One region of the Alteromonas sp. 76-1 genome, then DNA from elsewhere that is predicted to be linked to it. Evidence: predicted binding sites of a transcription regulator. Region 1 holds the regulator's gene; each other region holds the start of a gene.

Region 1 (5,430 bases):
CTTGCCCTTGTGCCCTTGGCTTAGCCACACCCTCAGCGTTAACCTGCGCTATGGCAAAGTTAAATCGTCAGGGCATTTTGTTAAAGCGTGCTGACGCATTAGAGCAACTTAACGATATTGATACCATTGCCCTTGATAAAACCGGCACACTGACCGAAGGTAAGTTCTCTTTGCAACAGCGCTGGTTTGCTAAAGGGGTAGATCCAGTGCAGGTAATGGCGCTAACTACATTGTTAGAGTCTCGTTCTGAGCACCCTATTGCTCGTGCCTTCGACAACGATAATGTTAAGTCACAAAATAAAACCCTGCCTAATACCATGAACGGATTTACCGTTACACCAGGTGGCGGCATTAGTGGTGAGATAGACAACGTCGTTTTTACTATGGGTTCAGCCGTATTTTGTAACTTATCAACCACCTCAAAGGTAGACATACCGGCAAACGTGTTTTTGTGTGCAGATGGTGTATTAATGGCCGCGTTCTGCGTAAATGATAGCTTGCGGCAAGATGCCTTAGCGACACTCACCGCACTGAATGAGCATCAATTAGTGGTGCTAAGTGGCGATACACAGAAAAACGTTGATGCACTTACTGCCAGTTTACCAATCAACTTAGCAAAGGGTGGCTTATCACCGGAGCAAAAATATTCACAGGTGCATACTTTGCAAAAGCAAGGTCGCAAAGTCATGATGATGGGCGACGGTATAAACGATGCCCCTGTTCTTGCTAGCGCAGATGTGGCGGTTGCGGTAGGAAACGCCACAGATGTAGCCAAAACAGCCGCCGATGTTATTTTGCTAGGTGACAGTTTGCTATCGGTACCAACCTTATTTTCTGTAGCTAAACAGGCGAAACGTAAAATTCAGCAAAATATTGCATGGTCAGTAGGTTACAATATTATCATTCTACCCTTTGCGGTGTCGGGGTTACTCTCTCCCTGGATGGCCGTAGTTGGCATGTCACTGAGTAGTATTATTGTGGTCACCAATTCAACGAGGTTATTAAGTAAATAATATGAGTATCATTTACGTCTTAATTCCCATTGCTATTATTATTGTTGCGCTGGCACTGGTTATCTTTTTCTGGGCGGTAAAAACCAATCAGTTTGAAGATCTTGATAGACAGGGCTACAGCATTTTGTTTGATGATGATTTATCTGGTGATGAAAAGAAGCTAGCCGAACAGCGAAAGCAGTTACAACAACGTAAAGAAACAGATGACAGAGATTAATATATTCTCTGCTTTTTTTATCGGAATTGCTGGCGGAGTGCATTGTGTGGGTATGTGCGGTGGTATTGTTGCCGCACTACGTACAGTAACGCCAAGTAATGAACCGGCATTACCCTACACCCTTGCCTATAATTTCGGCCGTATCCTCAGCTATACATTAGCCGGCGCTATTACAGGCGCTGTCGGCCAAATAGCCACCGAGTTTGTGCCTATCGCTAAACCCGTTTTATCTTTGATTAGTGGCGTTATGCTGCTGCTATTAGCGTGTTATCTGGGAAAGTGGTGGCAAGGCTTGAATTATATTGAAGCGATGGGGCGCGGCTTATTTAAAGCTATTCAGCCAATATCTAAACGATTTCTTCCATTCAAAAGCCCAGTTTATGCACTACCCTATGGCTTTATATGGGGCTGGCTTCCCTGCGGGTTGGTCTATTCCACGTTAACGTGGTCGTTGGCATCGGGGTCAGCCGTTGACGGCGCTGCCATCATGTTATTTTTTGGGTTAGGCACTCTGCCCACTTTGTTAGCCGCAAGCGCAGGTAGCCAGTATCTAATAGCAGGTTTCAGGCATCCCGTGGTAAGACAATGCTTTTCAGGAATATTGGCTATTTATGCTCTCTTTTTAATTTATGCAGCAATTTCATAAACAAAAGAGTAAGATTATATTAAGTCGAATCTATTTATAGTTTGAACCTATGAGCAAAGGAAGCCAATTCTCAATTCATTGTCAAAATTGCAGTTTCAGCCACTTGTGTTTGCCCGTTGCACTAAACAAGACTGAGATTGAATCTTTAGATGATATTATTGAGCGAAAGAAACCCCTTCACAAGAGTGATTTACTGGTAAAGTCGGGAGATACATTCAACTCTCTTTACGCAGTACGCACGGGCTCTTTTAAGTCTTTCGTCACCAATTCAGATGGTGAAGAGCAGATTACAGGTTTTCACTTCCCTGGCGATATTATCGGCTTCGATGCCTTACGGGAAAACAAGCACCAAAGTTATGCTCAGGCATTAGAAACCGCCATGGTGTGCGAACTACCGTATGAAACGCTTGATGAGATGTCAGTTCAATTTCCTAAGTTAAGACATCAAATAATGAGTTTTATGAGTGCGGAAATTAAACAAGATCATGATCTCATGATGTTGCTTAATAAACGCTCAGCGGAAGAACGTCTATTGTATTTCCTCTCTCAGCTTTCTCAACGTTTCGAAGAACGTGGATTTTCAAATAAAGAATTTCACCTAACCATGACTCGAAATGAAATTGGGAACTATCTTGGTCTAACTATTGAGACCATTAGCCGCCTATTAAGCCGTTTTCAAAAAGAAAATATTATCCAAGTGGACGGTAAACTCATCACTATTTTAGATTTTGATGAGATGTCACAACGTTTAACGTCTGTGGTTGCACCTAATATCGCCTGTAATAGCTAATCTTCAAAGCTTTTGATCTAAAACAAGTTACGTAATAGCAAATAGGTATTACACTTAAATTGTAGCAACCAAAAATCTAAAAATGTTTGGAGGGGTTATGATTAAGTATGAACGTATATTAGCTGTCATTGAAGCCGATAGAGAGACCCAACCTGCGCTTAGCCGTGCATATGAACTTGCCAAAAAGACAGGTGCCTCTGTCACCGCCATGCTGGTGGTTTACGACTTATCTTACGATATGACAACCATGCTTAGCCCTGATGATCGTGAAGCTATGCGCGACGCGGTCACTAAGGAACATGCGGGTTGGTTGCGTAAAACCCTTACCGATTTAGGCTTTGATAAAACCGATATAGTTGTTGAATGGAACAACCGTGCCTTTGAAGCTGTGGTGCATTACGTTATCGACAACAATATAGATTTAGTGGTAAAAGCAACTAAGCGCCATGACGATTTAGCCTCTGTTATTTTTACTCCTACAGACTGGCATCTACTTAGAAAATGTCCCTCGCCCGTATTGTTAGTTAAAGATCATGAATGGCCTGAAAATGGTGAAATTATTGCTGCGGTAAATATAGGCAGTGAAGACGATGAACATGCAGTACTTAACGACAAAATCACTGTAATAGCTAACGATTATGCCGCGTTACTCAGTGGTAACGTTAATTTGGTAAACAGCTACCCCGCTACGCCGCTAAATATTGCTATTGAAGTTCCTGAGTTTGACCCAGACACATACAACAACGCAGTAAAGCACCATCACGAGCTTGAGATGAACACACACTGCGAAAAGTATGCTATCGATAGCGAGCGCTGTTATGTGAAGGAAGGCCTTCCCGAAAAAGTCATTCCAAGGATAGCCAAAGATATAGACGCTGAACTTGTTATCATCGGTACGGTTGGCAGAGTAGGTATTTCTGCGGCCCTTATAGGTAACACCGCTGAACATGTTATTGATGAACTTGTGTGTGATGTACTGGCAATAAAACCAGACGGTTTTATTTCGCCGCTTTCACGGTAATTCATACAAGTTCGTGCATAGCCTGACATCACGCTTTGCTAGCAAACGTTATATAGCCTTAAGCGCTATCGGACTATAGCCTTAAGCGCTATTGGCATTTGTTAGCAGTCAGTGCTAGCGCGATACAAAAAATCTTCACCTCGCACATTCAATTTTACTTGATTACTGTATAATGGTTTTTTTCGCAGTAACCAAGCTATTGATATGACCAGTGCAGGCACAAACCGTGCGGACGCTCCGTTAACCGCGTCTCAAAATAAACAAAAATACAGCTTTAATAAGCTACAAAAGCGACTTCGTCGTAATGTAGGCAAAGCGATTGCTGATTTCGGCATGATTGAACATAACGATAAAGTGATGGTGTGCTTGTCTGGTGGTAAAGACAGTTACGCTATGCTTGATATTCTTATGTTTTTAAAACGCATTGCGCCAATTCATTTTGACATTATTGCGGTTAACCTTGATCAAAAGCAGCCTGGATTTCCAGAGCACGTACTTCCTGAATACCTAGAAAGTGTAGGTGTAGAGTACAAAATTGTAGAAGAAGACACCTACTCTATTGTTATGGACAAAGTGCCTGAAGGTAAAACCACGTGTTCGCTTTGTTCACGATTACGTCGCGGTATTTTATACAGTACGGCCAAAAAGTTAGGCGCCACTAAAATTGCCCTAGGCCATCACCGTGACGACATGCTAGAAACGTTCTTTTTGAATATGTTTCATGGCGGTAAGCTTAAATCAATGCCACCAAAGTTGGTAAGCGACAATGGTGAACACATTGTGATCAGGCCTCTAGCCTATTGCACCGAAAAAGACATTCAACGTTATTCTGATGCCGTAGAATTTCCTATTATCCCTTGCAACTTGTGCGGCTCTCAAGAGAATTTGCAGCGTCAGAACGTGAAGGCCATGCTACAAGATTGGGATCGCCGATTCCCTGGACGAATTGAGTCTATGTTTAGTGCGCTTCAAAATGTAGCGCCGTCACATTTGGTCGACAAGAATTTGCACGACTTTAAAGGTATAACTACCCAGAACGAGCCGGTTGAAGATGGTGATATTGGTTTCGATCCACCGAGCTTTGAGTCGCCCAATGAGCCCTCTGACGACACGGTTCACGTTATCAATCTGATGGAATCAAACTAAATGAAAATTGGTCTAGCATTAGGTGCGGGTGCTGCAAGAGGTTGGACACACATTGGTATTATTCAGGCATTAGAAAAGCTGGGTATTAAAATTGACGTGGTGGCAGGTTGTTCTATCGGTGCCTATGTTGGTGCCGCCTACGCCAGTGGCAAATTAGAAGGCCTTAAAGAATGGTCTTGTTCTTTGTCAGATTGGCAGGTGCTTGCTTTGATGGGCGTTGGTTTACGTAGAGGCGGTATTGCTAGCGGGCAAAAAGTGTTTGATAAGCTTGCCAGTGAGTTTTGTGCCCCAACCTACGAAGCGATGGAAAAACCATTTGCCTCTGTGGCTACCGATTTGTATACAGGTCGCGAAGTAGTGTTCAGTTCTGGCGAGATTGGCAACACTATTCAAGCCTCGTGTGCTATTCCTGCACTATTTGCCCCAGTGGCCCATGGCGATCGTTGGTTAGTAGATGGCGCGGTGGTTAATCCAGTGCCTGTTAACCTGTGTCGTCAGCTTGGTGCAGACTTTGTTATTGCCGTGAACCTTAATGCTGACTTCAGGCCGCTTAGGCTTGAAAAATTACGACTCGATCACGAAGAAAACCAAAGAAAA
Region 2 (5,430 bases), 940 kb from region 1:
GCCAAAATAAAATGTTGAAGCAACAAGCGGTAAATTTTGACAATACCCGCCAGGCAGCCGTAAGTATTGGGTTAGTGTACGAAAGTGCAGCCATGCAGCGGGTAGTAGATATGTCGGTGCAGGTGGCTAAATCTGATGTACCGGTACTTATTACTGGGCCAAATGGAAGTGGAAAGGAAAAGATTGCTGAACTCATTCAATCTCAATCACCCCTTAATCAGTCGGCATTTGTGAAGGTAAATGCGGGCGCCCTTCCTCAAGAGCTTATTGAAGCTGAGCTCTTTGGCGCAGAAATAGGCGCGTTTACCAGCGCTAACAAAACGCGAATTGGCCGTTTTGAAGCCGCCCACCAAGGCACCTTGTTTTTAGATGAAATCGGCAATTTGCCGCTGTCAGGCCAGGTCAAATTATTGCGCGTATTGCAAACCGGTGAATTTGAAAAGCTAGGGTCGGTGAAAACACAAAAAACAGACGTAAGGATAATATCGGCCACCAATTCTGATTTAACTCGCGACATCGCAAACGGCGCATTTCGCGAGGATTTGTTTTATCGTTTAAATGTTATCGAAATTAATGTGCCACCCCTTAATGAGCGAGGAGATGATGTGTTGGCCTTGGCAAAGCACTTTTTACCAGGTCGAGACATTAGCCTCACGGGGAAGCAGGCACTACAAGCCTACGCGTGGCCAGGAAATGTGCGTGAGCTTGAAAATGTGTGCCGACGAGTCAGCATATTGCATCCAGATGGTACGCTGGATGCCGATGACTTCGGTTTATCCTCTATTAGCGGTGAGATGAATACAGAGCAAAGAGGCGGAAAAGAGCCGAGCAAATCAGAGATTGAGGCGGCGCTTACAGAATTTAACGGCACAATATCTAAAGTGGCAAGGTACTTAGGGTTATCCAGACAAGCGCTTTACCGCCGGCTAGATAAATATGGAATTGATTATAAATCGTGAGGTTAATTAAAAATAAGCTTCTGGTCGCGGCGCTTTGTGCCACAGCAATAGGCATGGCGCCTATGTTGTATGTAAGCGACCTGTCGGTTGTTCAAAAAGCTTTGCTTGTCCTAGCGTCTTTATGTTTGTGTGCACTTGCAGTGAAAGTCTGTACGGCGCAAATAAACAAACAATTAGAGGCGCTTAAAATAGGTTTGCTCAATTTTAAAGACGGTGAGTTTTCGTCAACACTGGCTTGTAAAACAAACGACGAGTTTAAAACCTTATTCCAGCTTTATAACGATACCGCAGAAACCCTTCGCCGAGAAAAACAGTGGTTGTATCAACGAGAGCTAATGCTAGATAAAGTGCTGCATAGTTCACCTGACGTTTTACTACTAGTGAACGATCAGATGCATGTGGTGCTAAGTAACCGCCAAGCCTGCGAGTTCTTCCACCCAACAACTAGGAAGGAGGATACTGACTCTGAGGAAAATGGCGCTGGTACGAATAAGTTGGGTGCTAGCAGCTCGGGTACCAGAAGCTTGGAAGGTTACACCCTCGGCACTTTACTTAACAATAAACCAGACACGCTAAAAGATGTTTTGCTAGAAAATCGAGAAGGGCTATTTACTTTGCCTCACGGGGCTAGCGGCATTCAAACATGGCATATGTCCACAGGAACATTCTTATTAAATAACCAAACTCACCGACTGTATATCCTTAAGCAAATGACGCGGGAGCTTAACCGACAAGAAGTGTCGGTGTGGAAAAAGGTAATAAGAGTAATTAGTCACGAGCTCAATAATTCCTTGGGGCCTATTTCAAGCTTATTGCATAGCGGCCAAATTGTAGGCCAACAAAATGGTGATGCCCGTCTGGTGCGTGTGTTCCACACTATTGAAGAACGTATCGCCCATTTAAACCAATTTGTTCAAGGGTATGGAAGATTTGCAAAATTGCCTCCACCAGTTTTAGCAACAATTGATTGGGATAAAATAACGGCGCAACTCAGCAATCAATGTGACTTTAAGTTAACCATGCAAGAGGCTGTTGAAGTAAAAGCCGATGCAGTCCAATTAGAGCAGCTATTAATTAACTTACTTAAAAATGCCCATGAGTCGGGAGGACACCCACAGGATGTGGAGCTCGTCATTAAACAAACGGCTTCTCAAGTTATTATTGAAGTACTCGATAGCGGAAAAGGCATGACGGATAGCGTGATGACGAATGCGCTGGTTCCTTTTTATTCCACTAAAGCTAATGGGAGTGGATTAGGGCTAGCACTATGCCGAGAAATAACCGATGCGCATAATGGCCACTTAGTAATTCAAAACCGAAAAGATAAGGGGTTATGTGTGCGTTTTATTATTGATAAAACGACAAAGTAGCAGGCAAAAAAAGAGGGGAACAGACGGGCGTCTGTTCCCCTTACGACGCTAAGCCAAGACCGTTTTTAACCTACGTCGAACAGGCACGTACAATGTATTGCAAATGAGAATGATTTGCAATGCCATTTTAAGTTATTTTCAATTTATTTATACATTGATCTCGATCAACTTCTCTACATCCCTTCCATTTACCGTATTTCAGACTTGATCCAGATCACAAACCTTCGCTAAGAAATCGCTATCATTACCTTATTAACCATGTGAGGAGAAACACTATGTTACTAAGTATGATTTCAGACCCTGTTGTATGGGGCTCGCTTTTAGGTATTAGTATTATTATTGGAATGGGTGTGTTTTATACATACCTATTTATGCACAACAGTGCAGAACTTGATAAGTAAAAATTGTTTTGCCTGTAAGACGCGGCGTTGACATGAATTAGGTAAATGTTAGGTCAAGAACTCAGTAACGATAACTAGGTTCACTATCGCTTATATTCTGGCGTGGGCACATCTAGCAACACCAGCAATGCCGCTTGTCCGCCGTATTCAAGTGGCGCTTGGTGGAAAGCATTCACGTGAGGATGCTGTATTAAGTAATGGGGGAGTGCATTTTTTAAAACGCCCTGTCCAAACCCGTGCATAATAGAAACACAATCTACCGACTCTTTTCTGGCGGTATAAATTAATGAGGCTATTTCGGTTTTTGCCATTTCTCGGGTCATACCGTGCAAATCCAGCAGAAACTCAGGGGAATAGTCTCCTCGTCTAAGCTGTTTTAGTACATGTGTTGGCACGCCTTCTCGGCAATATCGCATGGGACCTTCTTGCGGAAGTACGGCTTGGTACATATCGGAAAAGCTAAAACTCGCCGCTACCTGCTTACTGCCTTTTAGGTGTTTAACCCCTGCTAATTGCTTTTTCTTTTCCAGGGCAACTTTCTTATTCGGAACAATCTTGTCCTGCTCCATGGGCTTTACACCTTGCACTGCATCAGCAAATGAGAAGGTATCTTCAATCACTTTTGGCTTCTCAGTGCCTTTTTTCATGGCTTTTAGTTCTTTTTTAAATGCTTTCATTATGAACCGATATGCAAATTAACGTGGGCGCAGGCGTTATCTTTGGGTATGATACCAGCTTTCATATTCCTGATGTACCCAAGCTCTTATGACCGACAAGTTTTACTTAGAAGAAGCCATCGAAGATTTACACAGCATACTTGATATGATTCGGTGGGCTACCAGTCGATTTAACGACGCCGCCCTCTATTTTGGTCATGGTACCGATAACGCTTGGGATGAAGCATTAAGCCTTACCATGCAAGCGCTACACTTGCCGCATTTGTTATCTGAGCATGTTGGCGACAGCATGTTGTCGTCAAGACTCACAAAAAGTGAGCGCGAAAAAATTGCTGAGCTTGTTTTAAAACGAGTTCAAACCCGTATGCCTCTGCCTTACATTACCAACGAAGCTTGGTTTTGCGGCATGCCATTTTACGTTGATGAGCGCGTGCTTATCCCTCGCTCTCCGTTTGCAGAACTGATTCAAAATAACTTTGAGCCCTTCGTTAAAGAAGCACCGTCGCATATTTTAGATATGTGTACCGGTGGTGGCTGTATTGCTATTGCGCTTGCGCATGCGTACCCCGACTCACAGGTTGATGCGGTAGATATAAGTGAAGATGCCCTTGAAGTGGCCGATATTAATATTCAAGAGCACCAATTAAGTCACCGTGTTTACCCTATTCATTCTGATTTATTTACTAATTTAACCGGGCAGAAATACGATTTAATTGTATCAAACCCACCTTATGTTGATGCTGAAGACATGGCCGACTTACCTGATGAATATCATCACGAGCCAGAGCTTGCATTAGCAGCCGGAGACGACGGGTTAGAACTTGTGGATATTATGCTGCGTGAAGCACCACAATATTTAACCGATAACGGCTGGTTGTTCATTGAAGTGGGTAACAGCGAAGTGCATATGGACACTCGTTTCCCGGGCCTTGAAGTCATTTGGCTTAGCTTTGAAAATGGCGGGCAGGGGATATTTGCCGTGAACAACTCAACATTAAAAAACTATTTTAACAGCAAGGATTAATTCTCGATTATGTCAGGCAACAGCTTTGGAAAACTCTTCACCGTTACCACATTTGGAGAAAGCCACGGTATCGCCATTGGCGGTGTTGTTGATGGTTGCCCTCCTGGCCTCACGTTAAGTGAAGCTGATTTACAGGGCGATTTAGACAGACGTAAGCCTGGTACATCCCGTTATACCACCGCCCGTCGTGAAGATGATGAAGTGCAAATTTTGTCTGGCGTGTTTGAAGGAAAAACGACGGGTACCAGTATTGGTTTGTTGATTAAAAACAAAGATCAACGTAGCCAAGACTACTCAAATATTGCCGACCGTTTCCGTCCAGGTCATGCAGATTACACCTACGATCAAAAGTATGGTTCACGTGATTATCGTGGTGGGGGCCGCTCGTCTGCCCGTGAAACTGCGGTACGTGTTGCTGCGGGTGGTATTGCCAAAAAGTATTTGAAAGAAGTGCATGGCGTTGAAGTACATGGCTACCTTTCTCAATTAGGGCCTATTAGCGTTGAAAACGTTGACCATGCGGTGACGAATACCAATCCTTTTTTCTGCCCTGATGAAAGCAAACTCGAAGCGCTCGATGAATACATGCGTGAGCTAAAGAAATCTGGCGATAGCATTGGTGCTAAAGTTTCAGTCGTGGTTAAAAATGTTCCAGTGGGTTTGGGCGAGCCAGTATTCGATAGATTAGATGCCGATATTGCGCACGCTATGATGGGCATTAATGCGGTTAAAGGCGTAGAGATTGGCGACGGTTTTGAGGTTATTAACCAAAAAGGCAGTGAGCACCGTGATACGCTTTCACCTGAAGGTTTCCAATCAAACCATGCGGGTGGCGTATTAGGCGGTATTTCAACAGGACAAGATCTTGAAGTGCATATGGCACTTAAACCAACATCTAGCATTTCAGTGCCAGGTAAAACCATCAACAAGCAGGGTGAAGAAATCGAAATCATCACCAAAGGTCGTCACGACCCTTGTGTGGGTATTCGCGCTGTCCCC
Region 3 (5,430 bases), 2.2 Mb from region 1:
TGTTATGGGAAAACTATGAAAGGGGTGGAGCGCGTGACAGCGGAGCCGCGTAGGCGTATGCCGTATAGGGCCGCTGTGCAATGGCAGTAGCAAGGTTGTTATAACTAACAAAGGTTATTAAGGGAAGTGAAAACTCAGGCGACTTTACCGCGTTGGGTAAATCAGAAAGTAAGCTATTGGTACAGTCGACATGTTTTACCGGTATTTTGCTAATATCGACACTAACATAAACAAACTCACCGGCATGTTCAGTAGCGCTTAATGATATCCAGCGCATGGTACTGCCGGTACAGATAAGCTCTATATCGTTGTTGCTGTCGTTAAACTGGGTAGTAAATTGCTGGGCCTTTTCCATTGAAACAGCCGCAAGCCCCAATGCCATCGCATTTTGCAATAGCAGGGTTAGGCATACTAGCAGTGTAAATAATGACTTCAATGGCAAAGCAGTATTCTATTTCTACCGGAACTTATCTAATAATACGTTAAAAATAGGATGTTGAAAGGGTTTTTACTGCGAGCTATTTAACCCTTAACCTTTAACCCTAGCGATTGAAGCTTACGATATAACGTCCGCTGGCTGACGCCAAGTGCATTGGCAAGAGTGTCTATACTGCCTTCGTGCTTTGCCACTACCTTTTCAAGGTACTTAGCTTCAGCAGCTTCCAGAGTGAGCACTCTTTCATTTGTGTGGACAGTGAGTTCGCTAACTAGCTCGGGCAAATCGGTTGGGTAAATCACATTTTCATCTGCCAACAAGTATGCCTGTTCCACAATATTTTTAAGCTCTCGAATATTACCTGGGTAGGTATAGTTGGTTAGCATTTCAATAGTGGATTTGTGTAAACGCTTTTTCGAAGGCAGTTCATGCAACATGTGGCTGCACAGCAATGCAATGTCACTTTGACGCTCACGAAGTGGCGGAAGGTGTATGGGGAAACCTGCAATACGGTAGTAAAGATCTTGTCTGAATTCACCTTTTTCCACTAAGGATTTTAAGTCTTTATGGGTAGCGCATACTAAACGGAAATCGGCTTTTTTTACTTGTACGCTTCCAACTGGGCGGTAGGTTTGAGTTTCAAGCAGTCGCAGTAACTTCACCTGCATGGTAAGAGGCACATCGCCAACTTCATCAAAAAATAGCGTTCCGCCTTGGGCGGCATCAACTAATCCTTTTTTGTTTGATTGTGCGCCAGTAAAAGCGCCTTTCTCGTAGCCGAATAACTCCGATTCAAAAAGCGTATCAGCTAACCCCGTACACTCTATTACCACAAAAGGTTTTTCGGCGCGGTGGCTACTGGTGTGCAGGGCATGAGAAACCAGCTCTTTACCTGTGCCCGTTTCACCTTGAAGCAACACGGCTATATCAGATTTTGCGGCCCGGTTAATTTTATTCAGCATGGCTTTAAAGGCGGGAGACTCACCTATCATTTTACCCTTGGTAGGGTAATTTGATGCAAACGCGAGTTTATCTAATATCTCTAAGTAACCAAGCAGGTCGCCATTAGCGTCGTGAACCGGCCGCATGAGAATATCACAATAGCTTTGACCGCTTTTTGTGGTGTGAATGTGAACCACACTTGCAGTCCGGCCGGTGTCTTTGCATTGCTGAATAGGGCAGCTTTCACCGCATTGATCACAAGGCTTAGTATTACCGTGTGACACCTTAAAACACTGACTTTTACCCGGAATAATATCCACAGGGTAGGTATTGCGATAAGGCTGATTAACCGCTTCTATTACATACTGATGATTAATGAAAATAGCGGGTTTATCGATGGCATCTATCATTGCCTGAACAATCGAGATATTCATGTAACAGCTTCACCTAGCGATACGGGGTGGGTGCGCGTGCGGTATAGATACAACCTACACCCATAAGGTAATTAATCTAGGTTTAAGGTATCACATTGGCACGACCTTTGTAGGTCTCTAAACGAATACGTGGGTAGCATCACGCCACATAATGACCAAATAATACGAGGGGATAACCTTCTCGCATCAGGAAAAACTATGAAAACGTTATTAACGGTTAGTGCGATAAGTGGATTACTCGTATCAACTGCATTGTTCGCCGAAGCTCAGTTTCCTCAAGATAAAATTGCGTCTGAACATGTCCTAAAAACTGCGACATTAGCAGGCCCCGAAGATAAGCTAAATCAAGCACGTAGCAATGCCAAAGCACTAGGGGGCGCGTTAAAATCGAGGCTTCAGCAAGCTATTTCAAAAGGTGGTTTGGAAGCAGGGGTAGAAGAGTGTTATGTGGCTGCTGGGCCTATTGCAGAAGCACTCAAAAAGGATGGTTGGACGGTAGGGCGTACCGCGCTGCAGGTGCGCAATCAAGACAACAAACCTGATAAATGGGAAGAAGCTCAATTGCACGAGTTTGCAGATGCCTTATCTAAGCAATTGCCTATGCCGCTAGAGGCATCACAATGGAATGAAGAAACAGGTGAATTGCGCTATATGTCAGCGATTGTTACGGGGCAAGTATGTACAGCCTGTCATGGCAATAACGTGGCCCCAGCAGTGTTAGATATTATTAAGGATAAATACCCTGAAGATACCGCCACGGGTTTTGCGCCGGGCAGTTTAAGAGGGGCTTTCACGCTTACCTATTCACCCGAATAGCCATTTCTTTATTTAGAAGATGCAACGGGCCTTTACTGGCTCAGTTGCATCTCTATCGCCTCTCGCCTATTTCTTCTTACTCTCTTTACTTATTTCTATTCACCTAATTCCTTTCAAGTGCTTTTTGCAAACCCTCCACTTTCAGATTTTTTGATCCGTTACTTCATTTAATTCCCTTCTGTCAAAAATGGCGGTGATTGTCATTTTTGGCGCAATTTCCTCTCATCTTGTTTGAGATGGATCAACGCGGCTAGTACGACTTAGTGGAATAATTACGCGGCACAGTAGGGGATACATAAGGTTAGGAGCTGTAGGGCCTTAGCTGGCGTAAAGCTTGCTAAACCTCATACAGGAAGTATAAGTCTTACGGTGCGGCCTTTTAGTTAAGGTTTATGATTTATATAGAATTTTAGCGGCTTGCCGTACTGTTTTTAACTAGGGAGAATACCCATGAGCGATACGCTAGTCGAACTATCGCGGTGGCAATTTGCGCTAACTGCGATGTTCCACTTTATATTTGTGCCCTTAACCTTAGGGTTGAGTTTCATGCTTGCCATTATGGAATCCGTTTATGTGATGACAGGCAAAGAAATTTACAAACAAATGACTCAGTTTTGGGGCAAGTTGTTTGGTATTAACTTTGCCATTGGTGTGGCCACCGGCCTCACTATGGAGTTTCAGTTCGGTATGAATTGGTCCTACTATTCTCACTATGTAGGGGATATTTTTGGGGCGCCGCTGGCGATAGAGGGTTTAATGGCGTTCTTCCTAGAATCGACTTTCGTTGGGTTGTTCTTCTTCGGCTGGGATAAAATGTCGAAGGGAAGACACTTAATGACCACTTGGTTGGTGGCTATTGGTTCTAACTTCTCAGCACTATGGATACTCATTGCCAATGGTTGGATGCAATACCCTGTAGGCGCAGAATTTAACTTTGAAGCCATGCGCATGGAAATGACAAGTTTTGCCGAGGTTATCTTCAACCCTGTCGCGCAAGTTAAGTTTGTGCATACCGTCTCAGCGGGCTACGTAACAGGTGCCATGTTTGTATTGGCCATTTCTAGTTATTACCTACTTAACCATAAGCATATCGCATTTGCCCGTCGTTCTTTCGCTATTGCGGCTAGCTTCGGCCTAGCGGCTACCTTGTCAGTGATTGTGCTTGGTGACGAAAGTGGTTACGAATTAGGTGAAGTGCAAAAAGTGAAATTGGCTGCGGTTGAAGCGGAATATGAGACCCACCCAGCACCTGCGCCTTTTACCGTATTTGGTATTCCTAATGATGAAAAAGAGGAAACCGAATACGCACTTCAAATTCCTTGGGCAATGGGCATTATTGCTACTCGTTCACTTACCGAGGAAGTGAAAGGCCTAAAAGATATTAAAGCCGAAAACCGTTTACGTATTCTTGATGGTATTAAAGCGTACGGTTTGCTCGATAGTGTTCGAGATGGAACGGCTTCAGCAGACGAAAGAGCCGTGTTTGAAGCACACAAAGATAATATGGGCTATGCCATGTTATTAGAGCCATTTACGGATGATGTCACACAGCCTTCTGAAGCGGCCTTACAAAAAGCAGTAGATTACAGTATTCCTAAAGTCGCCCCCTTATTTTGGAGTTTCCGATTAATGGTGGTATCAGGCTTTATTATGCTAGCCGTGTTCTTGGCTGCCTTCTATTACAGCACTCAACATAAAATTACGCAGCCTCGCTGGTTGTTGAAAGCATCATTGTATAGCTTGCCGCTGCCTTGGGTTGCGTGTGAAGCCGGTTGGTTTGTGGCTGAGTTTGGTCGCCAGCCTTGGTCTATTGCAGAGATTCTGCCAGTGCATGCATCAACGTCTAATTTGTCTATTTCTGACATTGTTACTACGTTAGTCGCCTACTCAGCGTTTTACACTGTAATGTTCATTGTTGCGTTTTACTTGATGAAGAAGTTCGCCAAAAAAGGGCCAGTACCGCCTGAAGATAATCATAGTGATGAAGATGACGACCTAATCGACTTTGATGCAAAAGGAGCAAACGCATGATTGATTATGAATTTCTTCGCGTAGCCTGGTGGTGCCTTATTGGTGTGCTATTGATTGGTTTCGCAGTAACAGATGGGTTCGACTTAGGTGTAGGTTCACTGCTGACCATTATTGGTAAAACTGACAAAGAACGTCGCGTAATGATTAATACCATTGGGCCGCATTGGGATGGAAATCAAGTGTGGTTTATTACGGCAGGTGGTGCCATTTTTGCAGCCTGGCCGATGATTTATGCTACTGCTTTCTCAGGCTTTTACTTAGCCCTAGCACTAACGCTAATTGCGCTTTGGATGCGTCCAATTGGATTTGATTATCGCAGTAAACTGCCAAATGCTCAGTGGCGAAAAGCATGGGATTGGGCATTGTTTGCTGGCGGTTTCATTCCTGCGCTTATCTTTGGCGTGGCCTTTGGTAACTTGTTATTAGGTGTGCCGTTTGAATTCGACAACACACTTAAATCAACGTACACCGGCTCTTTCTTTGGTTTGCTTACTCCATTTGCGCTTGTATCTGGGTTATTGTCAGTGGCTATCTTACTGAATCACGGCGCTACCTGGTTACAAATGAAAACGGATGGTTTCATTGAATCTAGAGCACGTGTAACGTCGTTTATATTAAGCCTAGTAGCAGTAGCCTTGTTTTTGATTGCCGGTGCGTGGGTAGCCTTCGGGTTAGATGGTTTTGTTATTACCTCTACCGTAGATACCTTAGCCACATCGAATCCAATGAAAAAAGAAGTCGCTATTGAAGCGGGTGCATGGATGACGAACT

Evidence for each region. The regulator FNR, encoded in region 1, switches genes on or off when oxygen is low (the NO sensors DNR and NnrR bind a similar motif). The targets are predictions, from matches to a motif close to TTGATCTAGATCAA.
Region 2: ALT761_RS05650 (DUF3149 domain-containing protein) is a predicted target of FNR. The motif match lies at 2,484-2,497, and genes of this name have one in related genera.
Region 3: ALT761_RS18885 (cytochrome ubiquinol oxidase subunit I) is a predicted target of FNR. The motif match lies at 2,860-2,873, and genes of this name have one in related genera.

The regions. Positions count from the first base shown of each region.
Region 1 covers NZ_LR136958.1:2,287,007-2,292,436, reverse strand. The annotation lists gene ALT761_RS09885 (heavy metal translocating P-type ATPase) at 1-1,013, shown strand, start outside; gene ccoS (cbb3-type cytochrome oxidase assembly protein CcoS) at 1,015-1,230, shown strand; gene ALT761_RS09875 (sulfite exporter TauE/SafE family protein) at 1,217-1,876, shown strand; gene fnr (fumarate/nitrate reduction transcriptional regulator Fnr) at 1,926-2,666, shown strand; gene uspE (universal stress protein UspE) at 2,764-3,687, shown strand; gene ttcA (tRNA 2-thiocytidine(32) synthetase TtcA) at 3,892-4,833, shown strand; gene ALT761_RS09855 (patatin-like phospholipase family protein) at 4,834-5,430, shown strand, end outside.
Region 2 covers NZ_LR136958.1:1,351,099-1,356,528, forward strand. The annotation lists gene ALT761_RS05640 (sigma-54-dependent transcriptional regulator) at 1-959, shown strand, start outside; gene ALT761_RS05645 (sensor histidine kinase) at 956-2,329, shown strand; gene ALT761_RS05650 (DUF3149 domain-containing protein) at 2,605-2,730, shown strand; gene smrB (endonuclease SmrB) at 2,814-3,407, opposite strand; gene prmB (50S ribosomal protein L3 N(5)-glutamine methyltransferase) at 3,496-4,431, shown strand; gene aroC (chorismate synthase) at 4,441-5,430, shown strand, end outside.
Region 3 covers NZ_LR136958.1:4,459,813-4,465,242, reverse strand. The annotation lists gene ALT761_RS18900 (hypothetical protein) at 14-442, opposite strand; gene ALT761_RS18895 (sigma-54 interaction domain-containing protein) at 523-1,788, opposite strand; gene ALT761_RS18890 (Tll0287-like domain-containing protein) at 2,011-2,628, shown strand; gene ALT761_RS18885 (cytochrome ubiquinol oxidase subunit I) at 3,079-4,659, shown strand; gene cydB (cytochrome d ubiquinol oxidase subunit II) at 4,656-5,430, shown strand, end outside.